4 regions of the Pseudomonas sp. YH-1 genome follow, and region 2 is predicted to be linked to each of the others. Evidence: riboswitches for the same ligand, from Rfam matches in the RefSeq annotation. Region 2 holds a riboswitch; each other region holds the start of a gene.
The links. Region 2 has a riboswitch for cobalamin ahead of cobW (cobalamin biosynthesis protein CobW). Riboswitches for the same ligand answer to the same signal wherever they lie in the genome.

Region 1: another riboswitch for cobalamin. It lies ahead of ACKI1H_RS12100 (TonB-dependent receptor plug domain-containing protein); the one in region 2 lies ahead of cobW (cobalamin biosynthesis protein CobW).
Region 3: another riboswitch for cobalamin. It lies ahead of cobO (cob(I)yrinic acid a,c-diamide adenosyltransferase); the one in region 2 lies ahead of cobW (cobalamin biosynthesis protein CobW).
Region 4: another riboswitch for cobalamin. It lies ahead of ACKI1H_RS09250 (TonB-dependent receptor domain-containing protein); the one in region 2 lies ahead of cobW (cobalamin biosynthesis protein CobW).

Annotation. Positions count from the first base shown of each region.
Region 1 covers NZ_CP178184.1:2,578,587-2,581,785, reverse strand. Annotated here, with positions in the region: gene ACKI1H_RS12100 (TonB-dependent receptor plug domain-containing protein) at 1-1,461, opposite strand, end outside; cobalamin riboswitch at 1,556-1,762, opposite strand; gene ACKI1H_RS12095 (VOC family protein) at 1,822-2,250, opposite strand; gene ACKI1H_RS12090 (cupin domain-containing protein) at 2,413-2,781, shown strand; gene ACKI1H_RS12085 (DUF3303 domain-containing protein) at 2,975-3,199, shown strand, end outside.
Region 2 covers NZ_CP178184.1:1,816,111-1,819,309, reverse strand. Annotated here, with positions in the region: gene ACKI1H_RS08580 (CbtA family protein) at 27-737, opposite strand; gene ACKI1H_RS08575 (CbtB domain-containing protein) at 831-1,016, opposite strand; cobalamin riboswitch at 1,123-1,332, opposite strand; cobalamin riboswitch at 1,395-1,587, shown strand; gene cobW (cobalamin biosynthesis protein CobW) at 1,683-2,735, shown strand; gene cobN (cobaltochelatase subunit CobN) at 2,919-3,199, shown strand, end outside.
Region 3 covers NZ_CP178184.1:6,113,921-6,117,119, forward strand. Annotated here, with positions in the region: gene ACKI1H_RS28200 (cobyrinate a,c-diamide synthase) at 1-615, opposite strand, end outside; gene cobO (cob(I)yrinic acid a,c-diamide adenosyltransferase) at 644-1,255, opposite strand; cobalamin riboswitch at 1,526-1,751, opposite strand; gene ACKI1H_RS28210 (ABC transporter permease) at 1,882-3,027, shown strand; gene ACKI1H_RS28215 (ABC transporter ATP-binding protein) at 3,024-3,199, shown strand, end outside.
Region 4 covers NZ_CP178184.1:1,950,470-1,953,668, forward strand. Annotated here, with positions in the region: gene ACKI1H_RS09250 (TonB-dependent receptor domain-containing protein) at 1-1,499, opposite strand, end outside; cobalamin riboswitch at 1,594-1,783, opposite strand; gene eutS (ethanolamine utilization microcompartment protein EutS) at 2,037-2,372, shown strand; gene ACKI1H_RS09260 (EutP/PduV family microcompartment system protein) at 2,375-2,842, shown strand; gene eutQ (ethanolamine utilization acetate kinase EutQ) at 2,839-3,199, shown strand, end outside.

The DNA of each region.
Region 1 (3,199 bases), 760 kb from region 2:
GCTGCCGCTCCACGGCTGGTCGAACAGTTCGCCGGTGTAGTCCAGGCCCAGTTCGGCGTTGCGGCTGCGCTCGGGCTTGAGATCACGGTTACCGACTTCATCGCCCGGTTCGTTGACGAACAGTTGCTCGGCGGTGGGCAGCTTGAAGGCGGTGCCGAACTGGCCGCGCAGCTTGAGCTGCTGGGTCAGGTCGTAGAGCGAGGTGAGCATCCACACGGTGGCGCCTTCGCCACCGGAGATTTCCTCGCGACGCACGCCAAGGCTCGGATGCCAGTCGGGCAACGCCTCGATGTTCGGCCGCAGCTGGGCGTACAGCGCGTGGGACTCGGCCTTGTCGTTGTCGATGATCAGCACATCGTCCTGGCCCTTGTACCACTGGTTGTCGCTGCCGAAGACCAGTTCGTGGCCGCCTGCCAACCGGGCCTTGCCTTCGAGCTGCGCGCCCCAGTCGGTGAAGCCCCAGTAGTCGTTGTGGTTGAGCACCTGGGTGCCGCCACCCTGCAGGTTGTAGACGCGGTCGTAGCGGGTGTCCCAATCGTTTATGTGGGTCTTGGCGAACCAGCTGAAATCGTCGCCGACGCGCTGCTGGAAAGTCGCCGTGGCGATCTGCTGCACGCGGTTGTTGCTGGTGTGGTGGTTGGAGGTCGGCCGGGAGAAGTCCAGCTCGGCATCGGCGTACTGGTAGAACAGCTCCAGCCGCGAGGCGTCACCGATGGCCTGGATGGCCTTGGCGCCGAACACGTTGACATCGTAGGAGCGGCGCTTGTCGCTGACCGTACTGGTCATGTCCTGGTCGCGGTAAGGCTGGTAGCCATCGGAGCGGTTGTGGCTGACATAGGCCATCAGGCCGAGGTCGCCCAGGCCGTTCTGCACGATTTTCTCAGCGCGGGCATCGCCGCTGCGGCCCTTGAAGGTGTCCAGGCCAAGGTTCACCTCGCCGGTCGCCTCCCGCGAACGCGCGCTGCGGGTGACGATGTTGATCACCCCGCTCACCGCCTGGGTGCCGAACAGCAGGCCCTGGCCACCCTTGAGCACCTCGATGCGCTCCACTGCGGTGGTCGGCAGGGTGTCGATGTAGATGCCGCCGTAGAGACGGTTGTTCAGGCGCACACCGTCCAGCAGGATCAGCGTGTCGTCGTTTCGCCCGCCCAGCAGCGAGTAGGTGCCGTAGTCGAAGGGGCCGTTCTTCGGCGCAACGAACAGGCCGGGCACGTACATCTGCAGCACGCGGGTGATGTCGGCGCTGGGACCGGCGCGTTCGATCTGCTGGCGGTCGATGACCTCCAGCTTGCTGCCATAGCGGGCCATGTCGGCCACGGTGGTGGACTCCACCGACGGTGCGCTGACGATTTCGTCGGCCAGGTCCAGCGGCGCCGCAACGAGCTGCGAGCTGAGGGCACAGAGGGAGAGAACGGGAGTCCAGCGCAGGGCGCGCCGGGAGTTGAAAGCAGGAGAATGCAAGGTGATCGCCTCGAAATCGGGATTTCGCAGGCGGCGCAGCGAGACCCGGAACGAGCGCGCCCCGGGAACCGGCTCACGCCCGCCCACCGCGGGTTTGCCAAACAGGTTCCAGGCCGGTCTCCGGGCTTGCGAGGGTCCTGGGGCATCCGCCTTCCCATGCTGTCGCACAGTGGCCTAATGGATGCTCCGCTCGCTTACCGTTGCGGGGGCAGCGCCGGACTGATCGCACGAAGGCGACGCACCGGCTTCCCGTTTCACCTCACGCACGGCGGCGTGAGGCACCTGGAACGGGGCGCATCTCAACACCAGGTCGGGAACGCGTCAAGGGCAGGGGTTGCGGCAGGATGTTGCAGGGCGGCGTCAGTGCCAGGGATCGTAGGTACCGAAGCTCCAGATGTGGCCTTCCGGATCGCGGCAGGTGAAGCCCTGGCCGCCGTAGTCTTCGTCCTTGATGTCGATGACGATCTGCGCGCCGCCGTCCACCGCCGCGCGATACAGCGCCTCCGCATCCTTCACCACCACGTAGATGCTCTGGGTGCAGCCGCCGATTTCGTCGGGCTGACGCATCAGTCGGCCGTACTCGTTGTCGTGCAGCGAGCCGAGCATCACCAGGCCACTGCCATCAGCCAGCGCCAGCTGCGCGTGGGCAATGCCGCCGTGCTCATCGGCCACCACCAACTGCCGCTGGAAACCGAAGGTGGCGCACAGCCAGTCGATGGCCTGAGGCGCATCGCGGTAGCGCAGGCAGGGGATGACGCTGGGGCGTACAGCAGGTGCGGGCTGGGGCATGGCGATCTCCGACGCGGGATGGGCGCGTCCTTTCCAGCATAGTCGCGCCTTTGCGCCGCTTCAGCGCGGTGCGGCGACCGGCAAGCGAAGCGCAATTTCCTGCAAGACCGGTTGTCGGCGCGGCCTTAGTGTCAGCCGAATCAGAAAGAGGAGAAATCCACCGTGACCCAGCGCCAACCGATCAACCTGCAGGACAAGCTCGGCCGCATCACTGAAACCTGGCAACCGCGGGTGATCGCCGAGATGAACGACTACCAGTTCAAGGTGGTGAAGCTGCGCGGCGACTTCGTCTGGCACAGCCACGCCGACACCGACGAAACCTTCATCGTGCTCGACGGCGAGTTGCGCATCGACTTCCGCGACGGCCCGCTGACCCTGCGCGCCGGCGAGCTGTACGTGGTACCGCGCGGCGTCGAGCACAAGCCCTATGCCGAGCATGAGGTACAGGTGATGCTGATCGAGCCGCGCGGCGTGCTGAACACCGGCGACCAGGGCGGCGAGCGCACGGCGGAGAATGATCGCTGGGTGTGACCGTCGATCGACAGCAACGCGCGGCGCCGATCAGCGGCCTCTCCCTGTCGCACAACGGCTGCTATGCCTGACGGGAGGAAACCGCTCCCAGCCGGAGGCTGTAACGCCTGGGAAACAACAGGCGTGACTCTGGCGGCGGTGCCGATTCGGGTCCGCGACACTTGACTGCCCGGACCCGGGCCAGAGGTGCGAAATGCTCTATCTGGTGAGTTGGACTATCCCCATGGAAAACCGCGATGCCGCCATCGAGCGGTTCCTCAAGACCGGCGCGCAGCCTCACGACAAGGTGGTGCTGCACGGACGCTGGCACGCCGTCGGGCACATGCTTGGCTTCGGCCTGGCCGAAGCCGAGAGCCCCATCGAAATACAGCGCTGGATGATGCAGTGGAACGACCTGCTGGATATGCAGGTTCACCCG
Region 2 (3,199 bases):
CTGCGGGGGCGAGCATAACGCGCGAATCAGGCCGACGGTGCGAAGCGACGGAACAGCCAGGCCGCGACCAGGCCAAGGGCTGCCCAGAACACCGCGTTGGTGACCAGCGAGGCGATGATGAACTCGTGGGCCAGGCTTTCCGGTGCAAGGCTGGAATGCACTTCCGGCTGCGGCGCACCGATCACATGCGGTACCACCAGCAACGCGACACCGACGGCCTTCAGTGCCCAGTGACGGCCGAACACCAGCAGCGCGAGGCCAACGGCAGTGGCGGCGGCGGTGCCGATCCACCAGGTCTGCCGCAGGGTCAGATCGGCGGCGGCGGTACCAGGGACTTCCGGCGGCAGGCCCAGCGAAGGTGCCAGGGTGAACACGGCGAAACCGGCCAGCCCCCAGAGCAGGCCTTCGGAAGTCTTGCCCGGCTCACGCAGGGTGAACAGGCCGGCCAGCATCAGCGCGAAACCCACGGCGACCACCAGGTTGCCACCGGTGGTGGAGAGGATGCGCTGCCAGCCGTCTTCTGGCTCCCAGGCTTCGTCATCATGGTGGTGGCCGGCGGCGGCGCCCTCGGCATGCTCGTGGGCATGTTCTTCGACCAGCGCGGCGGCCGGCTCGGCTTTCTCGAAAGTCTCCGCCTTGAGGATCAGCGGGGATACCCACAGCAACTGGACCACGGTGAGTACCAGCGCCGCGATCAGACCGGCGAAACCGGCGGTCTGGGCGATACGTTTGATCATTGCAATTCTCCAGGCGAGACGAGGCCTCGAACGCTGCAAAAGCGCGACCGAGAGTGCCTCGAATTCGCTGCGCTTACGCGCAGGCGGTGCACATTAGTGGCAGGGGAAACCGGCGCTGTGGCGGGTGTCGTGCGCGGCGTTGTGGACCGCATCCAGATGCGAGAAGCCGGCGAAGTACACCAGCAGCGCGCCCAGCAGGCTGGCGCCAACGGCCAGGCTGATGCGCTTGGAAAGGGGGATGGAAGTGCTCGACGCGTGCGTCAGGGTGCTGCTGGACATGAACGTTCCCTCTGAAGATCAAAGTAAGAGAACGCAGAGGTTGAACGCATTCGAACGCGCCGGAACGGTCGCGCCACGGCCTGCGCCCGCCCACCGCGGGTTTGCCAAAAAACGAAAGCTCCAGGCCGGTCTCCGGGCTTGCGACGTTGGCCTGTGGCCAAGCGGGTCAGTCTTCCCATGCGTCAGCACAGTGACTACTGATGACCCTACGATCGCTTACCGTTGCGGGGGCAGCGCCGGACTGGTCCTTGCGGACGCACCGGCTTCCCGTTTCACCTCGCGCGTGGCGCGAGACACCTGGAACCGCGCTAGCTGACCACGGCAGCCGACAGGCGTCAACCGATCCCCGGCGATTGACCGTCCCGCCTGCGCTGCGTAGCCTTCCCTGCTTCGAGGTTCTCCGGCGCTGGCCGGAGCTAAGAGGGAACGTGGAAATCTTCGGATGCGCCACGGCTGCCCCCGCAACTGTGAACAGCCTGTCTCTTCACGCGCCACTGCCGATTCGGGCGGGAAGGCGAAGAGACGACAGAGGGCTGTGAGCCAGGAGACCTGCCTCGTGCAGCATCAAGACAACCGGGCGGGGTGATCCGGTGGCGACCTTCGTTGCGCGGCGAACCCGCGCGCGCGCCCTTCATCCGCCCGCCAACTTCCGCTTGCGAGGCGCGCATGAAAACCCTGGCCAAACTCCCCGTCACCATCGTCACCGGCTTCCTCGGCGCCGGCAAGACCACCCTGCTCCGCCACATGCTGGACAACGCCGAAGGCCGCCGCATCGCGGTGATCGTCAACGAATTCGGCGAGCTGGGCATCGACGGCGACATCCTCAAGCAGTGCTCCATCGGCTGCAGCGAAGAAGAGGCGGTCGGCCGCGTCTTCGAACTGGCCAACGGCTGCCTGTGCTGCACCGTGCAGGAAGAGTTCTTCCCGGTGATGCGCGAACTGGTGGCGCGTCGCGGCGACCTCGACCAGATCCTCATCGAGACCTCGGGCCTGGCCCTGCCCAAGCCGCTGGTGCAAGCCTTCCAGTGGCCGGAAATCCGCAACGCCTGCACGGTGGATGCGGTGATCACCGTGGTCGACAGCCCGGCCGTGGCCGCCGGCACCTTCGCCGCCCATCCCGAGCAGGTCGACGAGCAGCGCCAGCAGGACCCGAACCTGGACCACGAATCGCCGCTGCACGAACTCTTCGAAGACCAGCTGGCCAGCGCCGACCTGGTGGTGCTGAACAAGGCCGACCTGCTCGACGCCCAAGCGCTGGCCCGCGTACGCGCCGAAGTCGCCGAGGAGCTGCCGCCGGCGGTGAAGATCGTCGAAGCCAGCTCCGGCCAGCTGCCGCTCTCGGTGCTGCTGGGGCTGAACGCCGAGGCCGAGCTGCACATCGACAGCCGCCCGACACACCACGACCACGAAGGCCATGAAGATCATGACCACGACGAGTTCGACTCCTTCCATGTCGACCTGCCGGAAGTGGAAGAACGCGCCCTGCTCGAGGCGTTGAACGCGCTGGTCGAGCGCCACGCCGTGCTGCGCATCAAGGGCTTCGTCGCCATCCCCGGCAAGCCCATGCGCCTGCTGGTGCAGGGTGTCGGCAAGCGCTTCGACAAGCACTTCGACCGCGCCTGGCGCAGCGACGAAACCCGTGGCACGCGCCTGGTGGTGATCGGCCAGGAACTGGACCAGGCGACCATCGCCAACGAGCTGCGTACTGCCCTGGCGTAATGACCTCGTAGGGTGGCGTGGAGCGCAGCGATACCCACCACCGATGATGGGTAACGCAAGCTCCACCCATCCTGCGGTCATGCCAAGTCCCTGTAGGAGCGAGCTTGCTCGCGAACCAAGCCCCGACGCGAGGCTGTTCGCGAGCAAGCTCGCTCCTACGAAGAGCCACCACCGAGCAAGCCCATGCACCTGCTGCGCACCCAACCCGGCGGTTTCGTCCCCGACGACGGCATCGCCCACCTGGCCCAGACGCCCGCCGAGCTGGTGATTCTCTGCAGCGGCGACTCGCACCTGGCACTGCTCGCCGAGGCCGCCCGCGAGCTGCCGGAGGACTACCCGAGCCTGCGGCTGGCCAACCCGATGCAGCTGCAGAACCACGCCTCGGTGGACCTTTACGTCGACGAAGTGCTGCAGCACGCCAAGGTCATCCTGATCTCGGTACACGGCGGCATCGGCTACTGGCG
Region 3 (3,199 bases), 2.4 Mb from region 2:
GGCGGCATCCAGGCGGGCGTCTAGGTCCGCCAGCTCGTCGGCCTGCACCAACCCGAGGTGGCGGCTCGGCAGCTCTACTTCGGTATCGCGAGGCAGCGCGCCGTACCAGCGAATCCACTCCGGCAGGCTGTCGCGCACCAGGTCGCGGTGGCGTTGGCTGCCGATGCGGTTGGCGAGCACGCCGGAGAACGGCAGGTCGCTCTGATAGGTGGCCATGCCGACGGCCATCGCGCCGAAGGTCTGCGCCATGGACTGGCCGTTGATCACCGCCATCACCGGCACATTGAAGCGCCGCGCCAGATCGGCCGCCGAGGGCGAGCCGTCGAACAGGCCCATCACGCCCTCGATGAGGATCAGGTCGGCCTCGCCGGCCGCCTCCCAGAGCAGGCGGCGACTCTCCTCCTCGCCGACCATCCACAGGTCCAGCTGGTAGACCGGCGCGTCACTGGCACGGGCGAGGATCATCGGATCGAGGAAATCCGGGCCGCACTTGAACACCCGCACCTTGCGCCCGAGGCGCGTGTGCAGGCGCGCCAGGGCGGCGGTCACGGTGGTCTTGCCCTGCCCGGAGGCGGGTGCGGCGATCAGCAGTGCGGGGCATTGGCGCGAGGTCATCGAGCGTGCTCCGCCACAACGGGATGCATCAGAATTCCACCCCTTTCTGCGCCTTGATACCGGCCTTGAAGGCGTGTTTCACCAGGCCCATCTCGGTGACGGTGTCGGCCGCCTCGGTCATCGCCGGCTGCACGCCGCGGCCGGTAGCGACCACATGCTGCATCGGCGGACGTGCGGCGATGTCGGCCAACACGGTGTCCAGTTCCAGGTAGCCGTGCTTGAGGGCGATGTTCACTTCGTCCAGCACCACCAGGCCGACCTGCGGGTCGCTCAGCAGTTGCCGCGCCACGTCCCAGGCCGCCTGTGCCTTGGCGATGTCGCGCTGGCGGTCCTGGGTTTCCCAGGTAAAGCCTTCGCCCATGACGTGGAAGCTGACTTCTTCGGGGAAGCGGCGGAAAAACGCTTCCTCGCCCGTGGTCGCGGCGCCCTTGATGAACTGCACGACGCCCACCTTCATGCCATGGCCCAGCGCGCGGGCAACCATGCCAAACGCCGAGCTGCTCTTGCCCTTGCCGTTGCCGCTGTTGACCAGGAACACACCGCGCTCCCCCTGGGCCTGGGCGATCTTCTCGTCAATCACTGCCTTCTTGCGCTGCATGCGCGAGCGGTGGCGGTCGTCCTTTTCCGGGGATTCAGTCATGAGAAGTGGCTCCTGAAAGCGATTGCACAGGCGTCAGGCTGCCGGCCGGGTGGCAGCGAACGGGGGATGGAACAGGCAGGGATGTACCGCTGGCGCGCGCAGGCGCCATGCAGAAGAGATCGCCCAGCACGAAGGCTGTCGACCCGGGGAATAGGGATTTCACCTGAAGGATTCTCCGCCGCTCTCACCCGCGCGGCACTGACCAGTCGGGGCAGGCGGAGGACGGCAACGCGCGGCGCGCAGCGCCGACGTCGGCAGCGCCTCCCGCGATGCCATGCGATGCAGCAGGCCGGTCTCCGGGCTCGCGAGTGGAAGCGCCTGGCGTTTCCGAAGGAACCGCGCCTTCCCATGCCAATGGCACAGTGGCGGATTGCGGTTCGAAGCTCGCTTACCGTTGCGGGGGCAGCGCCGGAATGATCGATTGTGCATCGACTTCACCGGCTTCCCTGTTTCACTCGCGGCTTGCGCCGAGAGCACCTGAAGCAGGCGCGCAGCTTAGTGGCTGGCGGGCTGGGGCGTCAATTGAACAGGATGTCGCCGGGGCCCGCCCTCAGAACCACAAAGGCTCTAAAATGGGTCACACAAGTCAAGTGGTCAGGCCGCATAACTTCGCTAGAATGCGACTCATGACGACGACTGCCCTACCCGGCCAGCTCCAGCTCGACGCCACCGCCAATCCACCGCTGATGCGCATCAGTGGTGATTGGACGCTTGCGCATTTCTCCACGCTCGAAGCTCAGGTGGCCGCACAGCGCACTGCCGAGTCCCCGGGCGCGCTGGACTTCGCCGGCCTCGGCGCATTGGATACCGCCGGTGCCGCCCTGCTCGCCGAGATCATCGGCAGCGCACGCATGAGCCAACTCGATCAGATCGCCCGCAACCTGCCCGCCGAACGCCAGGCGCTGCTGCGCACTGTCGGCAGCGCGATCACCCAGTGCCGGCTCGACGAAAAGGCCCCGCCGCCCGGCAATGCGCTGGTCGATGTGCTGGAGCGGATCGGCATTGCCTCCGTCACCTTCAAGGACCACCTGATCGGTGTATTGGGCTTCATCGGCCTGACTCTCCAGACCCTGCTGCGCAACCTGCTGCGTCCGCGCCGTTGGCGGCTGACCTCGCTGGCCGCGCACATGGAGGAAACCGGCCTGGACGCCGTGCCCATCGTCGCCCTGCTCACCTTCATGGTCGGTGCAGTGGTGGCCTTCCTCGGCGCCACGGTGTTGCAGAAATTCGGCGCGGCGATCTACACCGTCGACCTGGTGGGCTTCTCCTTCCTGCGCGAGTTCGGCGTACTGCTCACCGCCATCCTGATTGCCGGCCGCACCGCCAGCGCCTTCACCGCGCAGATCGGTTCGATGAAGGCCAACCAGGAAATCGACGCGATCCAGGCCCTGGGCCTGGACCCGGTAGAACTGCTGGTACTGCCGCGGGTGCTGGCGCTGCTGCTGACCCTGCCGATGCTGACGTTCCTGGCGATGATTTCCGGCATCTTCGGCGGTGGCGTGGTCTGCGCCCTGAGCCTGGACATCTCGCCGCGCATGTTCCTCTACATGCTGCAGAACGACATCGCCGTGCAGCACTTCCTGGTGGGCATCGTCAAAGCCCCGGTATTCGCCTTCATCATCGCCGTGATCGGCTGCCTGGAAGGCTTCCGCGTCAGCGGCAGCGCGCAGTCGGTGGGCGAGCACACGACCTCCAGCGTGGTCCAGTCGATCTTCGTGGTGATCCTGCTGGATGCCATGTTCGCGCTGTTCTTCATGGAGATGGGCTGGTGAGCGAACCGATCATCGTCGTCCGCGACCTGGCCAACCGCTTCGGCACCCACGCCGTGCACGAGCACCTCGACCTCGACGTGATGAAGGGCGAGATCCTCGGCGTAGTGGGTGGTTCGGGCACCGGCAAGTCGGTGCTGCTGCGCAGCATCATCGGCCTGCGCCAGCCCAGCGA
Region 4 (3,199 bases), 130 kb from region 2:
TCGCGCGGGTCGATCAGGCTCAGGCCGAGTGCGGCCTGCCAGCCCAGTACCTCGCGGGCGACGCTGGCCTCGAAGCCATCGATGCGCGCCTTGTTGATGTTCTCCGGCTGGTTGCTGGTACTGTCCCAGGCGATCAGGTCATCGATCTCGGTGCGGTACAGCGAGGCTTCCAGGTGCGTGCCGGAGAAGTCTCCGCGCCATTGCAGCTCGTAGGTCTTCGAGGTCTCGGCCTTCAGGTCCGGGTTGCTCGCGCCGGGGTAGTAGAGGTCGCTGAAGGTCGGCGCGCGGAAGCCTTCGCCGTAGCTGGCGATCCAGGTCTGGCTGTCGCCCACCGGCAGGCTGAAGGCGGCGTTCCAGCTGTTCTGGCTGCCATAGGCCTGGTTGTTGTCGTGACGGATACCCAACTCGGTGCCGAAGCTGTCGCCCTTGAAACTGTGCTGGGCGAAGAAGGCGCGGTTGCTGCGCTGGTCCTCGGCGAAATCGGTGGTGCCGTCGACCTTGTCTTCGTACCAGTCGGCGCCCAGGGCCAGCTGGTTGGCTTCGTCCAGTTGCAGGCGGTTGAGCCAGCTCGCCGAGTGGCGGGTGGTTTCCAGCGTGCCGTTGTTCCAGCTGTCGGCGGCGCCCACGGCCTTGTTGCGGTCATAGCTGCGACCCAGCTCCAGGCGGCTGTTCCACATCGAGGTGATCTGGCCGTCGAGGTAGGCGCTGTAGCTGCTGACGCGGAATTCGTCACGGGGCGAGCCCGGCTCGAAGTTGTAGGCGTCGTCGTATTCGTTCTTGCCGCGCTGGTCGTTGAGGTTCAGGCCGGCCTTCCAGTCCTCGCTGAAGCGATGGTCCAGGTTCAGGTGCACGGCCTTGTTGCGCTGGGCGTCGTGGTCGTTGTCGGCGCCGACGTTGTCGCTGGTGCGGTCCCAGCCCTGGCTCTCGTCCAGGCTGCCGCCGAGGTTGTAGCGGGTCTGCTCGTTACCGCCGGAGAGGCTCAGGCTGCGCTCGAAGGTGCCGTGGCTGCCGGCGGCCAGGCGCACTTCCGGGTGCAGGCCGGCTTCGCCGCGGCGGGTGAAGATCTGGATGACGCCGCCGATGGCATCGGCGCCGTACAGCGCGGAACGCGGGCCACGGGTCACTTCGACACGCTCGATGCTGTCGATGCTCAGGTAGTCCAGGCGGGCGATGCCGCTGCTGGCCGAGGCGACGCGTTGGCCGTCCACCAGCACCAGGGTCTGCGCGGTGCTGGTGCCACGCACGGAGTACGAGACCACGCCGCCGGAGCTGCCCATCTGCACGCCGGGCACGCGGGCGAGCAGGGCGGGGACGCTGCGCACCTGCAGGCGTTCGATGTCGGCACGGGTGAATACGCTGTTGGCCGAGGTGGCTTCGGCGCGCGGCTGGGCCTGGCGCGCGGAGGTGATCACCTGGTCGGAGAGTGTGTAGATGTCGCCAGCGGCGAAGGCCATGCCGGGCAGCAGGCTGGTGGCCAGGGCGAGTCGGGTCAGTTTCATGGAGCGTCCTCAAAAGCGGTCGGATGACTTTCGAGGAGGGCGTGGCAAGGGCGGCAGGCCGCACTTGACGGTGCGGCCCTCCGCAACACCTGTCGGGGCGTGTCGAGGGCGGTCTCCGGGCTGCCGACGTCACATCGCCGCCTTCCCACAGTCGTGCAGTGGCTACTGGCGATGCTGCAATCCATGAAGGATCGCGTCGGTTACCGTTGCGGGGGCAGCGCAGGTCTTTCACCTGCTTCCCGTTACCTCGAACGAAAACGGGGCGAACCATACGACCAAGGTCTGCGATGAGCAAGGGCAGCGGCGATCGACGGCTCGTGCTGCGCTGTGCCAACGCTTTCCGACGACTCGCCGCCAGCCCATCTGGCAGGGGCTTTGCCGACCTATTGCGGGCTGCGACGAAATCGCCCAGGTCGTGCCCATGGGCGCGATGGCCCGCTCGAACTCTGTCGATCCGCTGAAAAGTTTGCCGATTTTCGATAGGGCTGGTCTGCCCCCCTTGGTTAGCCTTTTGTTCATGGACAAGAGGTGCGCCCGATGAGCAGAGAACGAATCATTCAGGAGTTTGTGCCAGGCAAGCAGGTGACCCTGGCACACCTGATTGCGCATCCGCAGGAAGACCTGTCGAGCAAGATCGGCGTCCCTGGCGCCGAGGCCATCGGCATCATGACGCTCACCCCCGGCGAGACGGCGATGATCGCGGGTGATTTCGCCACCAAGGCCGCCAATGTGCAGATCGGCTTCCTCGATCGCTTCAGCGGCGCACTGGTCCTCTATGGCAGCGTCGGTGCGGTGGAAGAAGCGCTGGAGCGTACCTGCGCCAACCTCGACCGCCTGCTCGCCTACACCATTTGCCCGGTGACCCGGAGTTGAGCATGCAGACCCATCGATATGCCCTGGTCGGCGGCGTGGGAGCGGGCAAGACCACCTTGTTCAACGCCCTGCGCGGCCGCCGCGAAACGCCGCGCAAGACCCAGGCCCTGGACTTCGACCTGTGCGGTGCGATGGATACCCCCGGCGAGTTCATCAGTCATCCACGGCTGTACCGGGCCTTGATTACCAGCACCGACAACGTGGACACCCTGGTCTACGTGCATCCGGCCAATGAGCCGGAGTGTCGTTTGCCGCCGGGACTGCTCGACATTCACTCGGGCAAGCGCCTGGTCGGTGTGATCAGCAAGTGCGACCTGGCCGACGCGGACCCGGATGCGGCCGAGTCCCTGATGCGGCGGCACGGCATCCATGGCGAGATCCTGCGCGTCGCCCAGGACGACCCCACCAGTATCGAGCGTCTGCGCCAGGTGTTGCACGGACGCGCTCCGCTTGAGGAAAAGTATCCATGAAAAAGCTGATTACCGCGGGCTCCGTGCGCGAGGCGATTGCCGCCGGGCAGCGTTCGCTCGAAGTCGAGCTGCCGCGCTGCATTCTGACGCCCGAGGCGCGGATGATCGCCGAGGAAGCAGGGCTGGAGATCATCGAGCGCATCGCCGGTGAGGCCGTGCAGCCTGGGGATGGTACGGCCATGAAAGGCACCGAGGCGGTCAACGATTCCGCGGTTGCCAGCGAGGACCAGATTGCGGCCATCCGCGCAGCCGTGCTGGAGCGTCTTCCTGCCGATGCCGATGCGGCACTGGTTGAACAACTGGTGCGCAAGGCGGCTCGGGCGGGTGGCATGACAGCGAGTCCGGAACCGTCGGGAT